DNA from 3 places in the Micromonospora sp. CA-240977 genome. Region 1 is predicted to be linked to each of the others. Evidence: riboswitches for the same ligand, from Rfam matches in the RefSeq annotation. Region 1 holds a riboswitch; each other region holds the start of a gene.
What was found. A riboswitch is a leader RNA that binds a small molecule or an ion and turns the genes downstream of it on or off. The one in region 1 is predicted to bind cyclic di-AMP.

Region 1 (4,443 bases):
GTCGAGGCCGGTGGCGCGGACGCGATCGACAAGGACGGAAAGATGGGCAAGCCCCGGCTGGTCGAACGGCTGGTCGGCGGGTTCCCGCAGGCTGCCGACCGCGCGGCGGAGCTGGGTGGCCGCGTCCCTGCCGGTGGCCGCGATGGTGGCGAACGCGGCGTCGGCGCGGTCGGGTTGGTGGCGTACCAGGAGCGGCCCCGCCTCCGCCTGCACGACCATGACGCCGACCGCGTGGGTGAGGATGTCGTGCAGGTCGCGGGCGATGCGGGTGCGCTCGCGCAGTACGGCCGCCGCAAGGTCACCGGCGACCCGGCGATCCCGTTCGGCGCGGGCCAGGGCGTGGGTACGGCGGGCGCGGGTGCTGGTGCCCAGGGCGTACGAGAAGACGTAGGCGACCGACAGGTAGCGCAGCACCTCCACGTCCGGGTGCGGATACAGCAGCGAGAACAGCAGGCCGACGGCGGTGACCGCGATGCCGAGCAGGCGGACCGCCAGCGAGGACCGCGCCGCGAACGTGTAGAGGCAGACGAGCGGGCCGACCGGCAGCAGCGGGGGCGCGCCGAGCGAGGCCGAGACGGTCGTGGCGACCCCCACGACGACGGCGACCGGCACCAGCGCCCGGTCCCGCCACAGCACCGGGACCGACGACGCGACGGCGAGCGGCAGCACCCACCACGCACCTGGCCCGCCGGCCACTGCGGGCAGCACTGTCGCGGCGACGGCGGCCACAGTGACGGCGAGATTGACGTACCGCTTCACGACGGCAGTATCGTCCGGCCCGGCTCCTCCCCGCCTCCCTCCACAGGACCAGAACACCTCCACCCCGTACGGCGATCCGCCCCGGCCACCCTCGCCACACGATTGGCGCATGATGACGATCGTCGCCGCGCTCCTCAGTGGCCTGCTCTGGCTCGGCGGCACCGGGCTGCACCCCGTTGCCGCGCTGACCTGGCTCGCCCCGATCCCGCTGATCCTCGCCGCCGTGCGGGTACGCCAGAGGACCGCGCTCGGCGCGACGGTCCTCGCCTGGTCGATCGGGCAGCTCGGCGTGGTCGGGTACTACCTCGGCACCCTGCACCTTCCGGTCCCCGCGGTCGCCGGCGTGCTCGGCCTCGGACTCGGCCTGGCGGCCGGGACGGTCCTGCTCGCCCGCGCCCTGCTGTTGCGGGGGCGAACAGTGCGCGCCGTCCTCACCGTGCCGGCACTGTGGGTGCTCGGCGAGTACGCGGCGTCGCACCTGTTCCCGCAGGGGGCGTGGTGGAGTCTCGCGTACACGCAGGCCGACGTCCGGCCGGTCATCCAGCTGACCGCGCTCACCGGCGTCTGGGGCGTCACCTACGTGCTGCTCGCCGTCCCGATCGCCCTCGCCGCCCTGCTCGGCAGCGCACTGCCGACCCGCACCGGCCGGCTCGACCGCCCCGCCCTCGCCTGCCTGCTCGCCCTCCTGCTCGGCGCCGGCGGGTGGTCGGCCTGGTCACTGAGCCGTTCACCCGACCCGGCCGAGCCGCTGACCGTCGGCCTGGTCGCCCTGCGGCAGCCCACGGACGGGCTCCCGATCGACGAACCGTCCGGCCGGGACCTGCTCGCCCGCTACGGCGTACGGGTGGCGAACCTGACCGCCCGTGGGGCACGGATCGTCGTGCTGCCGGAGAAGGTGTTCGCCGTGACCGACACGACGCTGCCCGTGCTCGTGGACGCGCTGCGGCAGGCCGGGGCCCAGGTCGTCGTCGGCGCGGTGTTGTGGCGGGCCGGCACGGCGAGCAACGTCGCGCTGGTGCTGGACCCGGACGGCAGCGTCACGACGTACCAGAAACAGCATCTGGTCCCGGGCCTGGAGGAGTGGCTGACGCCGGGCGACGACGACGTGATCGTGGGCGGGCGGTTCGGCGTCGCCATCTGCAAGGACCTCGACTATCCCGGCCTGGTCCGGCGGTATCGGGCGGAGGGCGCCTCGGTGCTGCTCGTGCCCGCGCTGGACTTCACCTCCGACGGTTGGCTGCACGGTCGCATCGCAGTGGTCCGGGGTGTGGAGAACGGGATCACCGTGGTCCGCGCCGCCTGGCTCGGCCGGCTGACGGTCAGCGACGGCGGCGGCAGGCTGCTCGGTGAGGCCACCGGCGCAGACGCGGAGCTGCTTGTCACTGCCGCTCCGACGACGGGCTGGGGCACTGTCTACTCGCGTACGGGAGATTGGTTTCCGTTGTTGTCCCTGGTCTTGTTGGTCGTCGCCGTCGGGGGGTCGGCGTCTGGCTCCAGGAGGACAGCTGATCGCAAACGGTCCATCGTGGTCACTGCACAGAGTGACCAGGCCCGCAACCGCTGAGCGAACCCTCCAGCGTGCCTGGGTGAAGAAGTTCACAGGGGTTGGGCGATCGTCACCGACCGTGCCTAACGTCGGTCGGGTTCGCCAACGCGGACACCACGGCCGGCAACGCCAAATCCTGCCCCCGGTCGTCGGAACCCAGTCACCGGGCAGGAGCGGGGGACCCACACGTTCCTCGGTGCATGTCACCTCGGGGTGAAGCCGCCACCGTGCGGCCGGGCTCCTCGGCCCGAACCCGACAGCTCACCTCGCCGGCGTGGAGGAAGCTCACATGACGTCTGTCTACACCCCCCGTCATCGACGGGTCACCACCCGCCGCCTCGCCGTCGGCACCCTGGCCGTCGGTGCGGTCACGGGCGCCGTCGCCCTCTTCGGGCCGGCCGCCCCGGCGCAGGCCGCGGTCAACTGGGACGCGATCGCCACGTGCGAGTCCGGCGGCAACTGGAAGATCAACACCGGCAACGGCTACTACGGCGGACTGCAGTTCTCCCAGAGCACCTGGGCCGGTTACGGCGGCAAGAAGTACGCCGCCCGCGCCGACCTGGCCAGCCGCGGCGAGCAGATCGCGATCGCCGAGAAGGTGCTCGACGGGCAGGGCATCGGCGCCTGGCCGACCTGCGGCAAGAAGGGCGGCTCCGCCACGAAGCCGTCGACGAAGTCCACTGCGAAGCCGTCGACGAAGTCCACGCAGAAGCCCACTGCGAAGTCCACCGCGAAGCCCACCGAACAGCAGGAGCGGCCCTCGCGGCGAGAGCAGCCGGCGACCCGCAGCCACGAACGCACCGCGCCGACCACCGGCGGCCAGACGTACCTGGTCAAGCCGGGGGACACCCTGTCGGAGATCGCTGACGGCCACCGGGTGACCGGCGGTTGGCAGGCGCTGTACGAGCACAACCGGCAGCTGATCGGGGCCGACCCGGGCCTGATCTTCCCGGGTCAGCGGCTCAGCCTCTGATCGTCTTCCCGACGCAGCGGCTCAGCCTCTGACGGGTGACACGCGAACGCTCGGCCGGATCACCGGCCGAGCGTTCGTGCGTGTGATGCCGATCAGCCCACGCGCTCCTACCCCCGGGGAAGGCCGTCACGCCGCGGACGCGGACGCCTTCGGCCCTCGGTGCGACGTGACCGGACCGGCGTTCCAGCCCCACCGGGGAGCCGGTGCGCTGCTCTCCCCGGACCAACCCGTGCCGCCCTCCTCGCTGTCGCCGCCGTCGGTGGTCGTCTCGACCGGGGCGGGGGTGCTGCGGGCCAGGCGTATCGACTGCTCGGCGCCGGCGCGGGCCGCACAGGGCCAGGACTGCCCGGCGCACTGGAGGTTGCGGCAGTTGCCCTCGTCGTCCGGCTCGTGGGCACTGAGCACGTCGATCGCCAGCTGCCACAGCAGAGGGTCGGTCACGTCGTGCGGGCGCTCGGCGCTGCGGCTCGGTCGGTTGCTGGTGTCGTCGGACATTGCGGGTCCCCCCCTTTTCAGGCTGTACCCCACAAGGGTCACCCGTCAGCCGCTGGTTAAACCGCCGACCTGCTGTGATGTGTCTCTGGTCGCAGCGGTCGCCGGGACACCGCACGCGGATCGGTCAATCCGGCAGCAGCGGCATCTCCACGCCCGGGTCCCGGCCGAGCAGCACCGCACGGGTGAGCGCCGCCGAACCGAACCGATCCCGGACCGCGTCCACCGCGGCATCCAGCTCCGCACCCGGGTCGCTGTGGAACGGCAGCTCCGGTTGCACCGGATTGTCGTCCAGATTGCCCACCGAGACGCCGATCAGGGTCACCCCACGGCGATCTATCTCGGTCAGTGCGCCCCGTAGCAGCGCCCGCGCGGCGGCGAGCAGCGGCGTCGTGTCGGCGGTCGCCTTGCCCACCGTGTGCGAGCGGGTCGCCCGGGTGTAGTCGCCGAAACGTAGTCGCAGCATCACCGTGCGCCCGGCCCGCCCGGACGCCCGCATCCGCCGGGAGACCCGGTCGACAAGCCCGGCGAGGATGGCATCCAACTCCGCCGGGGCGTGCGGGGTACGACTGAGCGCGTGCTGCGCGCCCATCGAACCGCGACGGCGGCCGACCTGCACCGGGCGGGGGTCACGGTTGTGCGCCAACGCGTGCAGGTGCCGCCCGGCGCCCGA
Region 2 (4,443 bases), 3.3 Mb from region 1:
CCGCGTAGGGCGCCGGGATCCACTCGCAGGAGATGGTCCGGGGGCATTCCAGCCCGTCCGGGCGGGCGAGTCGGCGCAGACCCAGTCGGTCCAGCCAGGAGCGCTCCGGACGGATCGCGCGGGCCGGCAGCGTGATCCGCTGGCCGTCGTCGGTCACCCGCGACTCGCCGGCGCCGATGGTGGTGAAGACCTCGTCGGCGAAGGCCGCCGCGGCGTCGGCGCTGTCCGCGCCGGCGTAACGGGCCACCGCGCCGTACCAGGTGGCCGGGTCGGTGCCGGCGCCGACCGGCGCGCCCAACTCCCGCTGGTACGAGGCCAGCAGCGCCGCCCCGCCCCGGATGTTGACGTCCGCGTCGGTGCGCAGCGCGTCGGGGGCCGCGCCGGTCAGGGCGGCGGCGGCATCCACTGTCTGCAACGCGGCGGCGGGTGGCGCCGGGTCCTCGGCCGGCCGGGGCGCGGGTGCCAGCGCGGTACGGGAGTCGTCGCCGCGCGGGTCCTCGGTGCCGGTGTCGTGGTGGCCCCCCACGGGCAGCGCGGCCACGTGTCGGGCGTCGGTCAGGTGCATGGGTCCGTAACCGCCGCTGGTGCTGGGTGTGCCGGCGTTGCTGTCCCAGCGGGACTCCAGGTAGGAGACGCCGAGCAGCACGTCGGTCGGTACGCCGTACTCGGCCGCCGCGGCGGCGTACTGCTGCTGGCGGTCGGCGGCGGGTGCGGCGGCGGCGTAGGTGGGTGGTGGGACCGCGGTCGCGGCGGCGACCACGGCGACGGCGAGCAGTGCGCGCCGGCCGGCGAGCAGGGTTGGATGGTGCATCGAACCCCCTAGATTTTCGCGGGTGAAGATGAGGCCACCTTCGCGCCGGCCGGGAGCCCGCGTCAATACCTTTCCATGTGTCGACTCGTCGGGAAAGAAATCTTCACGTACGGTCGGTGACCCTCTCCGATCGGTACGGAGTGTCACGGCCGCACGGGTTGCGGAGTGGTAACAAGCGTCTCTACTCTGGTCATTCGTCGGCCCGATAGCAGCTCCACCCAGCCCGGGTGGTAACGGACCGACACCGCCGAGTCGTTTCCAAACGAACCGGGGACCCATGTCCCTCGGGGTGAATCCGCAGCCACTGCGGTAGGGCGCCGACTTCCCGCCCGAACCCGTCAGCTAACCCGGTAGGCGGTCAGGAAGAAGGAGTACGGAACCCCGGTGGCACTCCATGCCCCGCGGCCGTCGTCCGAGCGGTCGGCACCAGCCGGCCCGATGTCGATCGCGCCGCGCCCACGCTGGTCCCGCTTCACCACCGCGCTCGCCGCACTGGCCGGCGTCGCCGTCGTCCTGACCGGCAGCGCCACGGCGGCCCACGCCGACCCGTCCGTCGCCGAGATCGAGCGCCAGATCGACGCCGACTGGAACAAACTCGAACCGATCATCGAGCAGCACAACGCGACCCGGATCGACCTCGCCGCCAAGCGCAGGCAGGCCCAGGCGCTGGCCGCCCGGATCGCCCCGCTGGAGCGTCAGGTCGACGCCGCGATGGACAAGGTCAGCGCTCTGGCCGTGCGCGCCTACAAGGGCGAGACCGTGCTGACCGTCAACGCGGTGCTGGGCAGCCAGTCACCCAGCGAGGTGGTCGGCCAACTCGAGATACTCGACCGCTTCGCGCACAACCAGCAGCAGGACATCCGCGAGGTGGCCGACCTGCGCGACGAGCTGGCCAGCCAGAAGGCGCCGCTCGACGAGATGGTGGCCCAGCTGACCCGCACCGAGGCTCAGCTGGCGGCGAAGAAGAAGCAGATCAACGAGGAGATCGACAAGCTGCAGAAGCTGCGCCTCAAGGTGTACGGCAGCGGTGGCGGCGGTCCGTTGCGCCCGGCGCCCTGCCCCGGCAGCTACCCCGGCGGCGCCGCCGGCACGGCTGTCAAGTTCGCCTGCGCGCAGATCGGCAAGCCCTACGTCTGGGGTGCCGAGGGCCCGAACTCGTACGACTGCTCCGGGCTGATGCTGGCCGCCTGGGCGAAGGCCGGGGTGTCCCTGCCGCACAACGCCGCCGCGCAGAGCCGCGCCACCAAGAACGTCAGCAGGGCCGACCTACGCCCCGGCGACCTGGTCTTCTACTACAGCGACATCCACCACGTCGGCATGTACGTCGGCGGCGGCTGGGTGGTGCACGCCTCGCAGGCCGGTCAACCGATCAAGATGAAGAAGGTCGACGACGGCCCGATCCACAGCTACGGCCGTCCAGGCTGATCGAGAGAGCTGACCGAAGGGCCCGCCGCGACGAGTCGCGACGGGCCCTCGTCGTCACGGGGTCAGCGGGTGGGCCAGGTGCGCCAGTGCTGCCAGGCGCGGCTCGGTGTCGGCCCCCGCTGCCCCTGGTAGCGCGAGCCGTAGACCGCCGACCCGTACGGGTGCTCGGCCGGCGAGGAGAGCCGGAAGATGCAGAGCTGCCCGATCCTCATGCCCGGCCAGAGGGTGATCGGCAGGTTCGCCACGTTCGAGAGTTCCAGCGTGACGTGACCGGAGAAGCCGGGGTCGATGAAGCCGGCGGTGGAGTGCGTGAGCAGCCCGAGCCGGCCCAGTGAGCTCTTGCCCTCCAGTCGGCCGGCGAGCTGGTCGCCAAGCGAGATGACCTCGAGCGTCGAGGCGAGCACGAACTCCCCGGGGTGCAGCACGAACGGCTCCCCGTCGGGCACCTCGACCGCCGAGGTCAGGTCGTCCTGCTGCATCGCCGGGTCGATGTGGGTGTAGAGGTGATTGTTGAAGACCCGGAACAGTCGGTCCAGTCGCACGTCGATGCTGGAGGGTTGGACCAGGGTGGGCTCGAACGGCTCCAGGCCCAGCGTGCCGGCCTTGATCTCGGAGACCAGGTCGCGGTCGGAGAGCAGCATCGGACCACCATAGCCGCGCCGCCGAAAGTGCCCGGATTCGGTGCCGGTGACCAGCGCGTCGAGGTCGCTGCTCGTACATTTGTTCGATAGAATGCTGGCATGGCTTCCTGGTCCGAATTCGCCGCCGACGAGCCCCGACTCGCCGACGGGATCCGCGTTCTCCTCCAGCAGTACGGGCCGGGCTTCGGCTACCTGGCCACCGTCCGCGCCGACGGCGGGCCCCGCGTCCATCCGGTCTCCCCGGTGATCACCGACGAGGGTCTGTTCTGCTTCATCATCGACTCCCCGAAGCGCCGTGACCTCGAGCGCGACGGCCGCTACGCGCTGCACTCGTTCCCTCCGGAGGAGAGCGACGACGAGGCGTACGTGGCGGGGCGCGCCCGTCCGGTGACCGATCCGGCGCGAGTCGCCAGGTTGGCGCAGGGCGCTCGCGCGGAGCCGCTGGTCGACTGGCAACTGTTCGAGTTCACCGTCGACGTGGCGATGCTGACGCGCCGCGAGCAGCACACCGCTGGCATTCCGGGCCTCGCGCCGGCCCGGCCGGCCGTTCGGGTCTGGCTCGACCCACGGGCCCCGTCGGCGGCGGCTGCCGCGCCGGTCGCCGTACCGCAGACCCGCCCAACCCGCCGCAGCCGTGACGTCCAGTGCACGGCCGCCTGACCACGGCCCAGCGACCATCGGTGCCGGCTCTGTACTGACGGAGCCGGCACCGCTGGTGAGCCCTCGACCGCCGCTGGCACCGACCCGTCCCTGCCGGCGCGGACAGGTGGCGGGCGGGGGTGCCTGGGTGCACAGGCTCGGCGACTCGGGTACAGTGGTGCCGCTTGCGGGTGTAGTTCAATGGCAGAACATCAGCTTCCCAAGCTGACAGTGCGGGTTCGATTCCCGTCACCCGCTCCACGCACGGAAGCCCTGGTCAGGACCGATGGTCCCGCCGGGGCTTCCGTAGTTTCAGAGGGCTGAAACAGGGTGGTGTGCCATTAGCCCGTCCCGTCGTCCTCGGCGACCGGTCGCGTCCGACGCCTGCTCGGCTTGAGGCTTCCCTAGGATCCGCGCTCTGCGACGGCGGGCCTGCCGGGAGTGGCCCCCGGGCGCCTGGCCGCCCAGACGTCCCGCGGTCCGGTGCGCGGGCTACCCGGCGGCGCAGCTGACGTTGTTGAGCGTGAACGCGATCGGCACCGCGTCGCTGGCCTGCCAGGTGCCCAGGACGCCGAAGACCACCGAGGCGCCCGGCGCCACCAGGGGGTTGTAGCTGGGGTTCCGGGCCGTGACGGTGGCACCGCTCTGCTGGACGGTGGCGGACCAGGACTGGACGATGTGCTGGTCACCGGGGAAGGTGAAGCTGAGCGTCCAACCGTTGATCGGCACGGTGCTGGTGTTCTTGATGGTGATCTGGGCGGTGAAGCCTCCCGGCCACTCGCTCCCGGTGCGGTAGCTCACGGTGCAGGGCACCGCCGGCGGCGGGTCGATCGGCACCGTGGCGGTCCGGGTGAGCAGGGCGCCGGTGGCGTCGTCCTCTACCCGGACCGTGACCTCCAGGCCGGTGGCCGTACAGCCGGTGGACAC
Region 3 (4,443 bases), 2.8 Mb from region 1:
ACCGCTGCGCCCCGTCGGGCAGCGGCCCCCGGCGGGGTGGGTCAGGCGCCGGGTTCGACCTCCGTGGTGGGCGTCTCGGCGAACAGCGCGAGCAGGTCGCCGACCTGGCGGTAGGCCTCGGCGGGGTGCCGGAACCGGCCGGCCGGGTTGAGGGTGTATTCGTTGCGCCGTCCGACCCGGGTGCGGTGCAGGTAACCGGCCGCTTCCAGGTCGGCGACGATCGCCTGCGCGGCCCGTTCGGTCACGCCGACCTCGGCCGCGACGTCGCGGAGCCGAGCGGTGGGGTTGCGGGCGATGGCCAGCAACACGTGCCCGTGGTTGGTGAGGAACGTCCAGTTCCGCCCGCCGCCGGTGTCGCCCGTCGTCGTGCTCGCCATCGTGTGACCACCTCTCCGGACGTCCGCCCTGCCCCCGGGAGTCTCGCCCGTCCTGCGCCCGGTGCGTCACCCAGGGGCCGAATCGGAGTCAACATATGAAATCTAAATCACGCATACCTTGACGCACTTTACGGTGCGTGTGACGGTGGAGCCCGAGCCAGCGCCGCCGCCGGCCCGGCTGACAAGCCCTCTGACCAGGTCAGACGCGTGAAGACGAGGTGCGGGGATGAGTCGTCCTGGAACTCCCGGCGGGCAGCCGGGTCCGCAGCGGACCGGCGACCGGGCGGCCGCGGCCAGCGTGCCGGCCCAGGCGTACGCCGAGTTGACCGCCGGTAACCGGCGCTTCGTCAGCGGCGCTCCACGCCACCCCAACCAGGACGCCGGACACCGGGCCGCAGTGGCCGACGGGCAGCACCCGTTCGCGGTGATCGTCGGCTGCTCCGACTCCCGCCTGGCCGCCGAGATCATCTTTGACCGGGGGCTGGGTGACCTGTTCGTGGTCCGTACGGCCGGGCACACCACCGGTCCGGAGGTGCTCGGCAGCGTGGAGTACGCGGTGACCGTCCTCGGCACCCCGCTGGTGGTGGTGCTCGGCCACGACTCGTGCGGGGCGGTGCAGGCGGCGCGGGAGTCCTCCGCGACCGGCACCCCGCCTCCCGGGCACCTGGGGGCGGTGGTCGACGCCGTGCTGCCCAGTCTGCGCCGGGCCGAGGCCGAGGGTGTGGACGACATCGACGGCATCGTCGACATCCACATCGCACAGACCGTCGAGACGCTGCTCCGGCAGTCGCCAGTGCTGGCCGCCGAGGTGGCGCAGGGGCGGTGCGCGGTGGTGGGTGTGTCGTACCGGCTCGCCGCCGGAGTGGCGCGCCCGGTGGCCGCCGTGCCGGCCGGCTTCGCGACGCTCGACGTGCCGACCGGGTCGGCTGACCCGGCCGCCGCCGCCTGACACGACGAGGGCCGCTCCGCGCGACGCGGAACGGCCCTCGGCGGAAGACGCCGCGGATCAGAGCATCGACATGTGCACGTGGTCGGTGTGGTTCGACGGCCCGCTGTACGACTTCCAGCCGGTTGCCGGGAACCAGATCTGCCGGTTCCAGATCACGTAGTAGATGCCCAGCCGGTCGGCGTTGCGGATGAGGAACGCGGCGACGTTGTTGCCGTACGTCCGGGTGTCCTCGTTGTGCCAGGGTGAGAAGCCGCTCTTCTGTAGCGACCAGTCGCAGGCGCGGCCCTTCGGGTGCTCGTACGGTCCACCGTTGCGGTGACAGCCGACGAACCGGGTGAAGCCGGCCCTCCTGACCTCCTTGTACGCGTGCAGCGTGCGCGGCGTGACGCAGCCGGACGTGGTGGGGTCGTCCTCGCTGCAGGACTGCGCCTTCCAGTCGCCGTCGGCGGTGCGGCCCGGCCCGATCCGGGCGACCGGCGAGGTGGCGTCCACCAGACCGCCGGTGAAGCCCTTGCCGCCGACCAGGGCGAGCGCCTTGTCTGCCTCGCTCTTGCGCTTGGCCATCACGGCGGTCTGCTTCTGCTGTTCCCGGACCTCGGTGTCGAGGGCCAACTTGGCCTGCTCGGCACGGGCCTTCACGGTGTTGACCTCGGCGAGCTTGTTCTCGTTCACCATGTTGATTTCGTCGAGCATCGCGGCGCGCTGGACGAACGTGTCCGGAGCGTCGCTTTCGAGCAGCATCGCGAGCGCGCCGATCCGACCGGTGCGGTACGACTGGGCGGCGATCTGCCCGACCTGTGGCGCCAGCGCGTCCAGGTCGGCCTTGGCCCGGTCCACCTCCAGCGCCAACTCCAACTGCCGCTTCTTGGACTTGTCCAGTTTGGACTTGGCGGCGGAGTAGTCGCGGTTCACCTGCTCGATGACGTCGTTGAGCATCTTGGGCTCGTCGGCCTCCTCGTGCCCGGACGGTGTGGGGGTCGTCGGGGCGGCGTGGGCCGGGAGGGGCCCGGCGAGCACGGTCAGTGCGGCGATCACGGCCACCACGGGTGTCAACCAGCGGCGTAGGGGTGCCGTCACAATGTTCCCTTCCCTCGACCGCCGACCGGGTTAGCTGACGGGTTCGGGGCGGAAGTGGCCCCTACCGCTGACGCGGATTCACCCCACACACCTGGGTCCCCGGCTCGCCGGTTGGCGATTGGGCGGTGGCACCGCAGGCGCCGCTTCGCGCCTTCATCGGTAACCGGCAGCGAGGTTACCCGAGAGTCGACTGGGTGAGCTACGCCTGGATGCCGACCAAAAGTGTCATTTCGCCATAGCGGTGTGTGACCAGTGACGCGGTTCTCAGGGGGAAGACCCGATCTGGTCACGCTGAGGAGTGTCACCATGCCGTTTCCGTGCTCCTGTTCGACTCCGGCCACCCGTCGGTGGCGGTGGATGGGGGCCGGGTCCGCGTCTGGTCCGGCTCGTCGGGTCGCCCCGTCCGTGGTGCGTTGAGGGCGGCCAGTGCCTCCGCCCGGTCCGCCCGGGGGCGCGGCCGGGCGGCGGCGTCGCCCGGCGGCGTGGCTTCGGCGCGCCCGGCCGCGGTGACGATCGCGGCCAGCCCGGTGGTCAGTGGCACGGCGGCGATCAGCCCGAGGGTGGCGACCGCGCTGCGGACGATCTCCTGCGCGAGGAACTCGCTGGTGAGGATCTGCCCGATCGGCCGCGAGTCGGCGGTGAGCAGGAGCAACAGGGGCAGCGACGCGCCCGCGTACGCCAGCACGATGGTGTTGACGGTGGAGGCGATGTGCGCCCGGCCGACGCGGGTCGCCGCGCGGTACAGCTGCATGCGGGTCAGCCCGGGATTCGCGTTCGCCAGCTCGGTGACGGTGGCCGCCTGGGTGACAGTCACGTCGTCGAGCACCCCGAGCGAACCGATGATGATCCCGGCGAGCAGCAGGCCGTGCAGGTCCACGTCACCCTGGAACATCGACAGTGTCGTCGCGTCCTCGCTGCCGAAGCCGGTGAGGTGGGTTGCCGCCGTGGCGATGGTGGCGAGCACGCCGGTCAGCACCAGGCTGCCCAGGGTGCCGAGCACCGCGACCGAGGTCTGCGCGCTGACGCCGTGGGTCAGATAGAGCACCACGAACATGATCAGAGCGGCGCCGACCACCGCCACCAGGAGCGGTGATTTGCCGGCGCCGATGCCCGGCAGCACGAAGGTGAGCAGGATGGCGAAGCTGGCTGCCAACCCGGCGAGCGCGGCCAGCCCCCGCCATCGGCCGAACGCGACGATCGCGGCAGCGAAGATCACCGCCAGCCACACCATCGGGGTGCCGCGCTGGTGCTCGGCGATGTTCCAGTTGCTGATTGTGGGATCGGTCGGGTCGGTCAACTGGACCAGGATGACCTCGTCGCCGACGTCCACCCGGGGCGCACCGGGTCCGTCGGGCACCGGTGTCTGGACCTGCTGGCCGGTGGCGGGCCCGTCGTCCACCCGGACGTCGACGGTGCCGCACGGCCCGGCGCCGACCCTGGGTGTGCCCTCGGGGCTCGACGGCAGCGGCGGGCACGGCTCGGTCACCACCCGGGTCACCGTGCCGGCGTAGCGCGGCACGTCCGCTCCGCCGTCGGTCCGCGGTGCTCCTCCGCGCGGCCAGAGCAGCGCCGCGGCGAGCACTGTGGCGACGAAGAGGGGCACCACCGTCATGACGAGGATCCGTCGCACCCGGGGCGGGGCGGACGGAGCGGGACGGGCGTGGTCGGAACCCAAGTCGAGACTCCCAACGATCCGGTGCGGGATACGGGCCAGCGTGCCGGTCGGTTCAGCGATGCCGTGGAAACACGGCGGAACGCGCGATGGTTCGCTCACCGAGGACCGCCCGATCACGGACGGTCAGTGTCCAGCCCGGCCGGCCGGAGGCGACGCCACGTCGCGGCGACGCCGGTGCCCGACCGCGCAGCGGTAGCTGGAGGGCCATCGGGGAGATGCTAGCCAGCCTGTTCCGGGCTCGCAGGTCGGGACGGAGTGTCGAGCGCCGAACCGCCCGCGCGATGGTCACCGGGCGGGCATGTTGGAGCCATGCCCGCTCAGTCATCCGCCGACCCCGACCACCGGCGCCACGCCGCGCCCCCGCC

Region 2: linked by a shared signal. The riboswitch ahead of ACQPWW_RS00420 (NlpC/P60 family protein) and the one ahead of ACQPWW_RS15540 (transglycosylase family protein) in region 1 are both predicted to bind cyclic di-AMP.
Region 3: linked by a shared signal. The riboswitch ahead of ACQPWW_RS02805 (coiled-coil domain-containing protein) and the one ahead of ACQPWW_RS15540 (transglycosylase family protein) in region 1 are both predicted to bind cyclic di-AMP.

What each region holds. Positions count from the first base shown of each region.
Region 1 is NZ_CP192055.1:3,403,568-3,408,010, forward strand. Features, by position in the region: gene ACQPWW_RS15530 (sensor histidine kinase) at 1-759, opposite strand, end outside; gene ACQPWW_RS15535 (nitrilase-related carbon-nitrogen hydrolase) at 869-2,323, shown strand; cyclic di-AMP (ydaO/yuaA leader) riboswitch at 2,423-2,594, shown strand; gene ACQPWW_RS15540 (transglycosylase family protein) at 2,595-3,278, shown strand; gene ACQPWW_RS15545 (hypothetical protein) at 3,405-3,773, opposite strand; gene dinB (DNA polymerase IV) at 3,898-4,443, opposite strand, start outside.
Region 2 is NZ_CP192055.1:86,127-90,569, forward strand. Features, by position in the region: gene ACQPWW_RS00415 (N-acetylmuramoyl-L-alanine amidase) at 1-811, opposite strand, end outside; cyclic di-AMP (ydaO/yuaA leader) riboswitch at 1,047-1,182, shown strand; gene ACQPWW_RS00420 (NlpC/P60 family protein) at 1,250-2,236, shown strand; gene dcd (dCTP deaminase) at 2,299-2,877, opposite strand; gene ACQPWW_RS00430 (pyridoxamine 5'-phosphate oxidase family protein) at 2,977-3,537, shown strand; tRNA gene ACQPWW_RS00435 (tRNA-Gly) at 3,704-3,777, shown strand; gene ACQPWW_RS00440 (cellulose binding domain-containing protein) at 4,009-4,443, opposite strand, start outside.
Region 3 is NZ_CP192055.1:576,260-580,702, forward strand. Features, by position in the region: gene ACQPWW_RS02795 (helix-turn-helix transcriptional regulator) at 42-377, opposite strand; gene ACQPWW_RS02800 (carbonic anhydrase) at 604-1,326, shown strand; gene ACQPWW_RS02805 (coiled-coil domain-containing protein) at 1,384-2,403, opposite strand; cyclic di-AMP (ydaO/yuaA leader) riboswitch at 2,408-2,538, opposite strand; gene ACQPWW_RS02810 (YibE/F family protein) at 2,705-4,078, opposite strand; gene ACQPWW_RS02815 (copper-translocating P-type ATPase) at 4,388-4,443, shown strand, end outside.